3 regions of the Enterococcus sp. XAF26B05_ASV22 genome follow, and region 2 is predicted to be linked to each of the others. Evidence: a T-box and tRNA genes for the amino acid it is inferred to sense, from the RefSeq annotation. Region 2 holds a T-box; the other regions hold tRNA genes.

Region 1 (3,725 bases), 730 kb from region 2:
TTGAAGGTGTGGTAAAACGCACTGGAGGACCGAACCCACGTACGTTGAAAAGTGCGGGGATGAGCTGTGGGTAGCGGAGAAATTCCAAACGAACTTGGAGATAGCTGGTTCTCTCCGAAATAGCTTTAGGGCTAGCCTCGGAATTAAGAATGATGGAGGTAGAGCACTGTTTGGACTAGGGGCCCATCTCGGGTTACCGAATTCAGATAAACTCCGAATGCCATTCATTTATATCCGGGAGTCAGACTGCGAGTGATAAGATCCGTAGTCGAAAGGGAAACAGCCCAGACCACCAGCTAAGGTCCCAAAATATATGTTAAGTGGAAAAGGATGTGGGGTTGCACAGACAACTAGGATGTTGGCTCAGAAGCAGCCACCATTTAAAGAGTGCGTAATAGCTCACTAGTCGAGTGACCCTGCGCCGAAAATGTACCGGGGCTAAACATATTACCGAAGCTGTGGATTACACCTCTGGTGTAATGGTAGGAGAGCGTTCTAAGGGCGTTGAAGGTCGATCGTGAGGACGGCTGGAGCGCTTAGAAGTGAGAATGCCGGTATGAGTAGCGAAAGACGGGTGAGAATCCCGTCCACCGTATGACTAAGGTTTCCTGGGGAAGGCTCGTCCGCCCAGGGTTAGTCGGGACCTAAGCCGAGGCCGATAGGCGTAGGCGATGGACAACAGGTTGATATTCCTGTACCAGTTGTTTTTGTTTGAGCAATGGAGGGACGCAGGAGGCTAAGGAATGCATGCGACTGGAAGTGCATGTCCAAGCAGTAAGTCTTGAGTAGAGTCAAATGCTTTACTCTATACGGATAAGCTGTGATGGGGAGGGAAATAATAGTACCGAAGTTCCTGATGTCACACTGTCAAGAAAAGCTTCTAGTAAGAAAACAACTGCCCGTACCGTAAACCGACACAGGTAGTCGAGGAGAGTATCCTAAGGTGAGCGAGCGAACTCTCGTTAAGGAACTCGGCAAAATGACCCCGTAACTTCGGGAGAAGGGGTGCTGACTTCGGTCAGCCGCAGTGAATAGGCCCAAGCGACTGTTTATCAAAAACACAGGTCTCTGCAAAATCGAAAGATGAAGTATAGGGGCTGACGCCTGCCCGGTGCTGGAAGGTTAAGAGGATGGGTTAGCTTCGGCGAAGCTCAGAATTGAAGCCCCAGTAAACGGCGGCCGTAACTATAACGGTCCTAAGGTAGCGAAATTCCTTGTCGGGTAAGTTCCGACCCGCACGAAAGGCGTAACGATTTGGGCACTGTCTCAACGAGAGACTCGGTGAAATTTTAGTACCTGTGAAGATGCAGGTTACCCGCGACAGGACGGAAAGACCCCATGGAGCTTTACTGTAGCTTGATATTGAGTGTTTGTACCACATGTACAGGATAGGTAGGAGCCGATGAACCCGGAACGCTAGTTTCGGTGGAGGCGCTGGTGGGATACTACCCTTGTGTTATGAACCCTCTAACCCGCACCACTTATCGTGGTGGGAGACAGTGTCAGGTGGGCAGTTTGACTGGGGCGGTCGCCTCCTAAAGAGTAACGGAGGCGCCCAAAGGTTCCCTCAGAATGGTTGGAAATCATTCGCAGAGTGTAAAGGCAGAAGGGAGCTTGACTGCGAGACTTACAAGTCGAGCAGGGACGAAAGTCGGGCTTAGTGATCCGGTGGTTCCGCATGGAAGGGCCATCGCTCAACGGATAAAAGCTACCCTGGGGATAACAGGCTTATCTCCCCCAAGAGTCCACATCGACGGGGAGGTTTGGCACCTCGATGTCGGCTCGTCGCATCCTGGGGCTGTAGTCGGTCCCAAGGGTTGGGCTGTTCGCCCATTAAAGCGGCACGCGAGCTGGGTTCAGAACGTCGTGAGACAGTTCGGTCCCTATCCGTCGCGGGCGTTGGAAATTTGAGAGGAGCTGTCCTTAGTACGAGAGGACCGGGATGGACTTACCGCTGGTGTACCAGTTGTTCTGCCAAGGGCATTGCTGGGTAGCTATGTAGGGAAGGGATAAACGCTGAAAGCATCTAAGTGTGAAGCCCACCTCAAGATGAGATTTCCCATTTCTTTAAGAAAGTAAGACCCCTGAGAGATGATCAGGTAGATAGGTTGGAAGTGGAAGTGCAGTGATGTACGGAGCGGACCAATACTAATCGGTCGAGGACTTAACCAAAAAAACAAAATAAAAAAGAGTTTCGGAATGTTTGATTACTACTTCAATCCAGTTTTGAGTGAATAATCACTCAACTAAATAGCAACAACACCCAGTGTGGTGGCGATAGCGAGAAGGATACACCTGTTCCCATGCCGAACACAGAAGTTAAGCTTCTTAGCGCCGATTGTAGTGAAGGGTTTCCCTTTGTGAGAGTAGGACGTCGCCACGCTAATTATTCCGGCATAGCTCAGTTGGTAGTAGCGCATGACTGTTAATCATGATGTCGTAGGTTCGAGTCCTACTGCCGGAGTTCCTTAATATAGGACTTATGAGTAATGTTTGCTTCTTTTTAACTTTGGAGAGTTGTCCGAGTGGCCGAAGGAGCATGATTGGAAATCATGTAGACGGTTAACGCTGTCTCAAGGGTTCGAATCCCTTACTCTCCGTATTAAGTTTTATTGGCCCGTTGGTCAAGCGGTTAAGACACCGCCCTTTCACGGCGGTATCACGGGTTCGATTCCCGTACGGGTCATTTATATTTATTGGAGGTTTAGCTCAGCTGGGAGAGCACCTGCCTTACAAGCAGGGGGTCGGCGGTTCGATCCCGTCAACCTCCATTAAATTACGGTTTGGTAGTTCAGCTGGTTAGAATGCCTGCCTGTCACGCAGGAGGTCGCGGGTTCGAGTCCCGTCCAGACCGTTAGTATTATAGTTTTGGCGCAGTAGCTCAGTTGGTAGAGCAACGGATTGAAGCTCCGTGTGTCGGCAGTTCGATTCTGTCTTGCGCCATTTGGAGGAATAGCGAAGTGGCTAAACGCGACGGACTGTAAATCCGTTCCTTAGGGTTCAGTGGTTCGAATCCACTTTCCTCCATTACATAGTAGGGATATAGTTAAACGGTATAACTACGGTCTCCAAAACCGTCATTGTGGGTTCGATTCCTACTATCCCTGTTAATATATTATGGCGATTGTGGTGAAGTGGTTAACACAGCGGATTGTGGTTCCGCCATGCGTGGGTTCGATCCCCATCAGTCGCCCTTGCTCTAAATTTTATATTATGTATATTATGGCGATTGTGGTGAAGTGGTTAACACAGCGGATTGTGGTTCCGCCACGCGTGGGTTCGATTCCCATCAGTCGCCCTTAGCTTTAAATTTTATTATTGGGGTATAGCCAAGCGGTAAGGCAACAGGTTTTGATCCTGTCATGCGTTGGTTCGAATCCAGCTACCCCAGTTTTCTCTTTTAGAGAATTTGTAAATTGTAATATGGCGGTATAGCCAAGTGGTAAGGCAGAGGTCTGCAAAACCTTCATCACCGGTTCAAATCCGGTTACCGCCTTGCAAATTATTTAATGCCGGCGTGGCGGAATTGGCAGACGCGCTGGACTCAAAATCCTGTGATCTTACGATCGTGCCGGTTCGACCCCGGCCGCCGGTATATGCCAAGCATCAACGTTTATCTTACGTTGGTGCTCTTTTTTTTCTTTCATTTTTTCTGATGTCCGTCAAATGTCCGTCAGATGTTGGTCAAACCATCAATGTCATATTTATTTTTAAAATATTATTTT
Region 2 (3,725 bases):
TTTGACTTCTTGCGTCCATTTGTCTAATTCTTTCTCTAAACGGGCAATTTCTTCTTCTACGTTGATCAAACCTGCTAGTGGTAAATATAACTCTGCTCCGGTCAGAACCGCTGACATCGCTAATTCTGGTGCAATGATATCACTTGCAATCGTCAACTCTTCTGGATTACAGAAACGCTCGATATAATTTGTGTTGTCGATCAAGAATTTATCAACCGTTTCATCACTTGTTTTGATCAATAATGTGATTGGTTTTGAAAGTGGTGTATTTACTTCTGCACGGATGTTACGTACTGCGCGAATCACTTCTTTTAAGACTTCCATCCCACGAGCGGCGGTTTCATCCGAAAACTCTGCCTGAACAACTGGGTAATCGGCAATCACAAGGGATTCACCTTCATGCGGAATATTTTCCCAGATTTCTTCTGTCACAAATGGCATGATTGGGTGTAGTAAACGCAAAATTTGATCTAATGTATAGACTAAAATGCTACGTGTTGTTTGTTTTGCCCCTTCATTTTCGCCGTACAGAATTTCTTTACTCATTTCAATATACCAGTCACAGAAATCATCCCAGATAAAGTTATATAACTGACGACCCGCTTCACCAAATTCAAAACGATCGAACAAGTCCGTCACACGTGCAATCGTTTCATTTAGACGTGTTAAAATCCAGCGATCTGCTACTGTTTTCTCACCGCTAAAGTCAATATCTTTATAAGACATTCCTTCAATATTCATGATTACAAAACGGCTAGCATTCCAGATTTTATTGATAAAGTTCCAAGAGGCATCCATTTTTTCATAACTAAAACGCATATCTTGGCCAGGTGTAGAGCCATTGGACATAAACCAACGCAACGCATCTGCCCCGTATTTATCGATGACTTCCATTGGATCGATTCCGTTTCCTAGAGATTTACTCATTTTACGTCCATCTTCTGCTCGGATCAAGCCATGCATCAAGACATTTTTAAATGGTGCTTGTCCTGTAAATTCTAAACTTTGGAACATCATGCGGCTAACCCAGAAGAAAATAATATCGTAGCCTGTTACCAAAGTACTTGTTGGGAAATAACGCTGATAATCAGCTGCTTCTTCATCAGGCCAACCCATTGTTGAAAATGGCCATAATGCTGAACTGAACCATGTATCTAACACATCAGAATCTTGGGTCCAATTCTCTGGATCGGCTGGTGCTTCCATGCCAACATACATTTCGCCTGTTTCTTTATGATACCAAGCAGGAATTTGATGGCCCCACCATAATTGACGTGAGATTACCCAGTCGTGGACATTTTCCATCCAACGCAAGAATGTTTGATTAAAGCGTGGTGGATAAAATTCTACTGCATCCTCTGTATCTTGATTTTTGATGGCTTTTTCAGCCAATGGCGCCATTTTAACAAACCATTGTGTGGATAAACGAGGTTCAACAACGACACCTGTACGCTCTGAATGACCAACACTGTGATTCATTGTTTCAATTTTAATCAGACGACCCATTTCTTTTAGATCAGAAACGATCAATTTACGTGCTGCGAAACGGTCCATCCCTGCATATTTACCTGCTAAATCATTCATAGAACCATCTTCATTCATGACATTCACACGAGGTAAATCATGACGATTACCCACTTCAAAGTCATTTGGATCATGGGCTGGTGTGATTTTTACGACACCTGTTCCAAATTCCATATCTACATACTCATCTGCAATAATCGGGATTTCTTTGTCTACTAATGGCAATGTGACTGTTTTTCCGATCAAGGCTTGATAACGCTCATCATCTGGATGAACAGCAATCGCCGTATCGCCTAACATTGTTTCAGGACGTGTTGTTGCGATTTCCACAACGCCTGTTCCGTCCGTCAGTGGATAACTCATATGATAAAAGGCCCCTTCGATATCTTTGTGGATTACTTCGATATCAGATAAGGCTGTTTTGGCTTTTGGATCCCAGTTGATGATGTATTCCCCACGGTAAATCAGGTCTTTTTCGTATAAAGAAACGAAGACTTTACGGACAGCTTGAGATAATCCGTCATCTAAAGTAAAACGTTCACGGCTATAATCTAGTGATAAGCCCATTTTTGCCCATTGTTCACGGATATGAGAAGCATATTCTTCTTTCCAATCCCAAACTTGCTCAACAAATTTTTCACGTCCTAAATCGTAACGAGAAATATCTTGTTCAGCTAATTTTTCTTCAACTTTTGCTTGGGTTGCGATACCTGCGTGATCCATTCCCGGCAGCCATAATGTATCAAAACCTTGCATTCTTTTTTGACGGATGATCATATCTTGTAAAGTGGTATCCCATGCATGACCTAAATGTAGTTTCCCTGTAACATTTGGCGGTGGAATCACGATTGAATAGGGTTTTGCATCTTTATTGCCGTTTGGTTTGAATAAATCTTGGTCTAGCCATTTTTGATAACGGCCTTGTTCTACTTCTGTAGGTTGGTATTTTGTCGGTAGATTTTTTTCTTCTGACATACGCGTTCCTTCTTTCTGATTCTAATTTAAATGAATGGTGAAACGATAAACTAAGGTGACAACGCTCCTTATAAGTCGCCTTGTACTGTTCAACATCAGATTGCTTCACAATCTGTGATGAACATGTAAAAAGCCCTAAAATACTTTCGTATTTTAGGGCGTAAACTTCTGTACGCGGTACCACCTAAATTGTGTCTGACGATCCAGACACCGCTTCATTCGTGAGGTAACGATCACTAATCGAATCATTCTACTCCATTCAAATCATTGACTCCCAAGCTACCTTCTTACTGGTTATGTGAAAATCTTCCACCGATTGATTCTCTCTCTAGAACGATGCCAGTAATACTCCTCTTGTTCATAGTCTTTGAATCATTTTAACATTGAAGTTGAATAGAAGTCAATTTGAAAAATAATTAACGTGCGGCTTTAGCTTGTTCCAACGCAGTAGCATAATCAGGCTCTTCTGAAATTTCTGCTGAAATTGCTTCGTAAACTATGTTGCCATCTTTATCGATCACAAAAATGCTACGAGCTAAGTGCCCCATTGCAGGAATAAACAATCCATAGGCTTCACCAAATTCACCTTCAGTATCATGTAAAATTTCCATATCCACGCCCTCAGCTGCGCACCAATTCGCTTGCTCTTCTTTTGTGTTATTAGAAATCGTGATAAATTTTACACCTTCAACATTCGCAGCTTCTTGATTGAAGCGTTTTGTTTGTAGTGAACAGATTCTAGTATCAATATCAGGTACAACACTGATCAGCACAGGCGTACCAGTGAAATCTGATAGATTTACTACTTCATCATTTAAATTTCCTAATGAAAAATCTGGCGCTTTAGCACCGACTTCGGGTTGGGCACCAATTATTTCCACTTTTTCGCCTTTTCTTGTAACGTTCATTGTATTTTCCTCCTCTAATTTAAAAGCTGAGCAAGCGTTTCAAGCTACGAATACTCAACAATTTGACATTCTCTCTCTTTATTTAGTATAGAGGAAGGAGGAATAGATGACAAAGTTCTTGCTTTCTAGTTTTTTTTACTCGCAAACGTTTCATCAAAATAAATCAACGTCTGCAATTCTGTTGTCAAATCGATGTATTGGACATTCACATTGTGAGGCACAGTTACTCTATCTGGAGCAAAATTCAAAATAGCTGTAATACCAGCATCGACGATTTTATCGATCGCATCTTGTGCAAACTGGCTCGGTACCGTAGAG
Region 3 (3,725 bases), 1.1 Mb from region 2:
GAATGCATGCGACTGGAAGTGCATGTCCAAGCAGTAAGTCTTGAGTAGAGTCAAATGCTTTACTCTATACGGATAAGCTGTGATGGGGAGGGAAATAATAGTACCGAAGTTCCTGATGTCACACTGTCAAGAAAAGCTTCTAGTGAGAAAACAACTGCCCGTACCGTAAACCGACACAGGTAGTCGAGGAGAGTATCCTAAGGTGAGCGAGCGAACTCTCGTTAAGGAACTCGGCAAAATGACCCCGTAACTTCGGGAGAAGGGGTGCTGACTTCGGTCAGCCGCAGTGAATAGGCCCAAGCGACTGTTTATCAAAAACACAGGTCTCTGCAAAATCGAAAGATGAAGTATAGGGGCTGACGCCTGCCCGGTGCTGGAAGGTTAAGAGGATGGGTTAGCTTCGGCGAAGCTCAGAATTGAAGCCCCAGTAAACGGCGGCCGTAACTATAACGGTCCTAAGGTAGCGAAATTCCTTGTCGGGTAAGTTCCGACCCGCACGAAAGGCGTAACGATTTGGGCACTGTCTCAACGAGAGACTCGGTGAAATTTTAGTACCTGTGAAGATGCAGGTTACCCGCGACAGGACGGAAAGACCCCATGGAGCTTTACTGTAGCTTGATATTGAGTGTTTGTACCACATGTACAGGATAGGTAGGAGCCGATGAACCCGGAACGCTAGTTTCGGTGGAGGCGCTGGTGGGATACTACCCTTGTGTTATGAACCCTCTAACCCGCACCACTTATCGTGGTGGGAGACAGTGTCAGGTGGGCAGTTTGACTGGGGCGGTCGCCTCCTAAAGAGTAACGGAGGCGCCCAAAGGTTCCCTCAGAATGGTTGGAAATCATTCGCAGAGTGTAAAGGCAGAAGGGAGCTTGACTGCGAGACTTACAAGTCGAGCAGGGACGAAAGTCGGGCTTAGTGATCCGGTGGTTCCGCATGGAAGGGCCATCGCTCAACGGATAAAAGCTACCCTGGGGATAACAGGCTTATCTCCCCCAAGAGTCCACATCGACGGGGAGGTTTGGCACCTCGATGTCGGCTCGTCGCATCCTGGGGCTGTAGTCGGTCCCAAGGGTTGGGCTGTTCGCCCATTAAAGCGGCACGCGAGCTGGGTTCAGAACGTCGTGAGACAGTTCGGTCCCTATCCGTCGCGGGCGTTGGAAATTTGAGAGGAGCTGTCCTTAGTACGAGAGGACCGGGATGGACTTACCGCTGGTGTACCAGTTGTTCTGCCAAGGGCATTGCTGGGTAGCTATGTAGGGAAGGGATAAACGCTGAAAGCATCTAAGTGTGAAGCCCACCTCAAGATGAGATTTCCCATTTCTTTAAGAAAGTAAGACCCCTGAGAGATGATCAGGTAGATAGGTTGGAAGTGGAAGTGCAGTGATGTACGGAGCGGACCAATACTAATCGGTCGAGGACTTAACCAAAGAAACGAAATAAAAAAGAGTTTCGGAATGTTTGATTACTACTTCAATCCAGTTTTGAGTGAATAATCACTCAACTAAATAGCAACAACACCCAGTGTGGTGGCGATAGCGAGAAGGATACACCTGTTCCCATGCCGAACACAGAAGTTAAGCTTCTTAGCGCCGATTGTAGTGAAGGGTTTCCCTTTGTGAGAGTAGGACGTCGCCACGCTAAAGTGTTGTCTTGGAGGTTTAGCTCAGCTGGGAGAGCACCTGCCTTACAAGCAGGGGGTCGGCGGTTCGATCCCGTCAACCTCCATTTTTTGAGCCGTTAGCTCAGTTGGTAGAGCATCTGACTTTTAATCAGAGGGTCGCAGGTTCGAGCCCTGCACGGCTCATAGAAATATTTTGCGGGTGTGGCGGAATTGGCAGACGCACTAGATTTAGGATCTAGCGCCTTACGGCGTGGGGGTTCAAGTCCCTTCACCCGCATTTTTAGTCTCGTTTTATAACTAGGCGATTATAACGCCGGCTTAGCTCAGTTGGTAGAGCATCTGATTTGTAATCAGAGGGTCGAGGGTTCAAATCCTTTAGCCGGCATCCAGACTGCGGAAATAGCTCAGTGGTAGAGCACCACCTTGCCAAGGTGGGGGTCGCGGGTTCGAACCCCGTTTTCCGCTTAGCCTTTTCAAAACGCCGGGGTGGCGGAACTGGCAGACGCACAGGACTTAAAATCCTGCGGTGAGTGATCACCGTACCGGTTCGATTCCGGTCCTCGGCATTGCTTTGAAGCACTATGAATGGCAATTCTAAAATTGACAGAATAGATGTGACAAGTACGAAGCAGATGAACACATCTGACTTTGATCCTTGCTTTAGCACCCATAGCTCAACTGGATAGAGTGCTTGACTACGAATCAAGAGGTTAGGGGTTCGACTCCCTTTGGGTGCATTATAGCTACGGGAAGTAGCTCAGCTTGGTAGAGCACTTGGTTTGGGACCAAGGGGTCGCAGGTTCGAATCCTGTCTTCCCGATTTTATTTTTGTGGGGCCTTAGCTCAGATGGGAGAGCGCCTGCTTTGCACGCAGGAGGTCAGCGGTTCGATCCCGCTAGGCTCCATTAGTACTTTATTATTTTCGCGGTGTAGCTCAGCTGGCTAGAGCGTCCGGTTCATACCCGGGAGGTCGGGGGTTCGATCCCCTTCGCCGCGATTTTTTTAAGAGCCAAGGACCTTTAGCTCAGTTGGTTAGAGCAGACGGCTCATAACCGTCCGGTCGTAGGTTCGAGTCCTACAAGGTCCATTGTAGTGACGATTTGAATAGTAGTATTTTTTATTTCGGAGGATTACCCAAGTCCGGCTGAAGGGAACGGTCTTGAAAACCGTCAGGCGGGTAAAACCGTGCAAGGGTTCGAATCCCTTATCCTCCTTTGCTAAGAATCACAATGCTTTAGCGTTGATGATGAATTAGTACATGTTAACACCTTTCTATAGTCAATAGGGACTATAATTATCGCGGGGTGGAGCAGTCAGGTAGCTCGTCGGGCTCATAACCCGAAGGTCGTAGGTTCAAATCCTGCCCCCGCAATTGCTTTTAAATATAAAAGCATAGTAACATAAAGTGATGCAATACAGTTACATTGGTTTGGTAGTTCAGCTGGTTAGAATGCCTGCCTGTCACGCAGGAGGTCGCGGGTTCGAGTCCCGTCCAGACCGTTTTAAAGTATTGCGGGTGTAGTTTAGTGGTAAAACCACAGCCTTCCAAGCTGTTGTCGCGAGTTCGATTCTCGTCACCCGCTTTATGGGCCTATAGCTCAGCTGGTTAGAGCGCACGCCTGATAAGCGTGAGGTCGATGGTTCGAGTCCATTTAGGCCCATTTTTTAAATTATTTTCTTGGGGAAGTACTCAAGTGGCTGAAGAGGCGCCCCTGCTAAGGGTGTAGGTCGGGAAACCGGCGCGAGGGTTCAAATCCCTCCTTCTCCGTTTCATAGCGGCCCGTTGGTCAAGCGGTTAAGACACCGCCCTTTCACGGCGGTATCACGGGTTCGATTCCCGTACGGGTCATTTTTTAATATTTATTTCGGAGGATTACCCAAGTCCGGCTGAAGGGAACGGTCTTGAAAACCGTCAGGCGGGTAAAACCGTGCAAGGGTTCGAATCCCTTATCCTCCTTTGCTAAGAATCACAATGCTTTAGCGTTGATGATGAATTAGTACATGTTAACACCTTTCTATAGTCAATAGGGACTATAATTATCGCGGGGTGGAGCAGTCAGGTAGCTCGTCGGGCTCATAACCCGAAGGTCGTAGGTTCAA

What was found. The T-box of region 2 lies ahead of AC1PU0_RS03190 (valine--tRNA ligase). A T-box ahead of a tRNA ligase gene usually reads a tRNA of that ligase, here a tRNA-Val.
Region 1: it encodes a tRNA-Val, which carries the amino acid that the T-box ahead of AC1PU0_RS03190 (valine--tRNA ligase) is inferred to sense. The anticodon was not compared.
Region 3: it encodes a tRNA-Val, which carries the amino acid that the T-box ahead of AC1PU0_RS03190 (valine--tRNA ligase) is inferred to sense. The anticodon was not compared.

Annotation. Positions count from the first base shown of each region.
Region 1 covers NZ_CM161538.1:1,371,426-1,375,150, forward strand. The annotation lists rRNA gene AC1PU0_RS06750 (23S ribosomal RNA) at 1-2,172, shown strand, start outside; rRNA gene rrf (5S ribosomal RNA) at 2,268-2,383, shown strand; tRNA gene AC1PU0_RS06760 (tRNA-Asn) at 2,391-2,464, shown strand; tRNA gene AC1PU0_RS06765 (tRNA-Ser) at 2,512-2,600, shown strand; tRNA gene AC1PU0_RS06770 (tRNA-Glu) at 2,615-2,686, shown strand; tRNA gene AC1PU0_RS06775 (tRNA-Val) at 2,699-2,771, shown strand; tRNA gene AC1PU0_RS06780 (tRNA-Asp) at 2,781-2,854, shown strand; tRNA gene AC1PU0_RS06785 (tRNA-Phe) at 2,871-2,943, shown strand; tRNA gene AC1PU0_RS06790 (tRNA-Tyr) at 2,947-3,027, shown strand; tRNA gene AC1PU0_RS06795 (tRNA-Trp) at 3,037-3,107, shown strand; tRNA gene AC1PU0_RS06800 (tRNA-His) at 3,121-3,193, shown strand; tRNA gene AC1PU0_RS06805 (tRNA-His) at 3,226-3,298, shown strand; tRNA gene AC1PU0_RS06810 (tRNA-Gln) at 3,320-3,391, shown strand; tRNA gene AC1PU0_RS06815 (tRNA-Cys) at 3,426-3,496, shown strand; tRNA gene AC1PU0_RS06820 (tRNA-Leu) at 3,512-3,595, shown strand.
Region 2 covers NZ_CM161538.1:640,123-643,847, reverse strand. The annotation lists gene AC1PU0_RS03190 (valine--tRNA ligase) at 1-2,499, opposite strand, end outside; T-box leader at 2,651-2,870, opposite strand; gene tpx (thiol peroxidase) at 2,916-3,407, opposite strand; gene AC1PU0_RS03180 (redox-sensing transcriptional repressor Rex) at 3,533-3,725, opposite strand, start outside.
Region 3 covers NZ_CM161538.1:2,922,432-2,926,156, reverse strand. The annotation lists rRNA gene AC1PU0_RS14555 (23S ribosomal RNA) at 1-1,431, shown strand, start outside; rRNA gene rrf (5S ribosomal RNA) at 1,527-1,642, shown strand; tRNA gene AC1PU0_RS14545 (tRNA-Val) at 1,657-1,729, shown strand; tRNA gene AC1PU0_RS14540 (tRNA-Lys) at 1,736-1,808, shown strand; tRNA gene AC1PU0_RS14535 (tRNA-Leu) at 1,821-1,902, shown strand; tRNA gene AC1PU0_RS14530 (tRNA-Thr) at 1,938-2,010, shown strand; tRNA gene AC1PU0_RS14525 (tRNA-Gly) at 2,019-2,090, shown strand; tRNA gene AC1PU0_RS14520 (tRNA-Leu) at 2,106-2,191, shown strand; tRNA gene AC1PU0_RS14515 (tRNA-Arg) at 2,289-2,362, shown strand; tRNA gene AC1PU0_RS14510 (tRNA-Pro) at 2,372-2,445, shown strand; tRNA gene AC1PU0_RS14505 (tRNA-Ala) at 2,458-2,530, shown strand; tRNA gene AC1PU0_RS14500 (tRNA-Met) at 2,549-2,622, shown strand; tRNA gene AC1PU0_RS14495 (tRNA-Ile) at 2,639-2,712, shown strand; tRNA gene AC1PU0_RS14490 (tRNA-Ser) at 2,750-2,839, shown strand; tRNA gene AC1PU0_RS14485 (tRNA-Met) at 2,924-2,997, shown strand; tRNA gene AC1PU0_RS14480 (tRNA-Asp) at 3,052-3,125, shown strand; tRNA gene AC1PU0_RS14475 (tRNA-Gly) at 3,138-3,208, shown strand; tRNA gene AC1PU0_RS14470 (tRNA-Ile) at 3,213-3,286, shown strand; tRNA gene AC1PU0_RS14465 (tRNA-Ser) at 3,306-3,393, shown strand; tRNA gene AC1PU0_RS14460 (tRNA-Glu) at 3,403-3,474, shown strand; tRNA gene AC1PU0_RS14455 (tRNA-Ser) at 3,493-3,582, shown strand; tRNA gene AC1PU0_RS14450 (tRNA-Met) at 3,667-3,725, shown strand, end outside.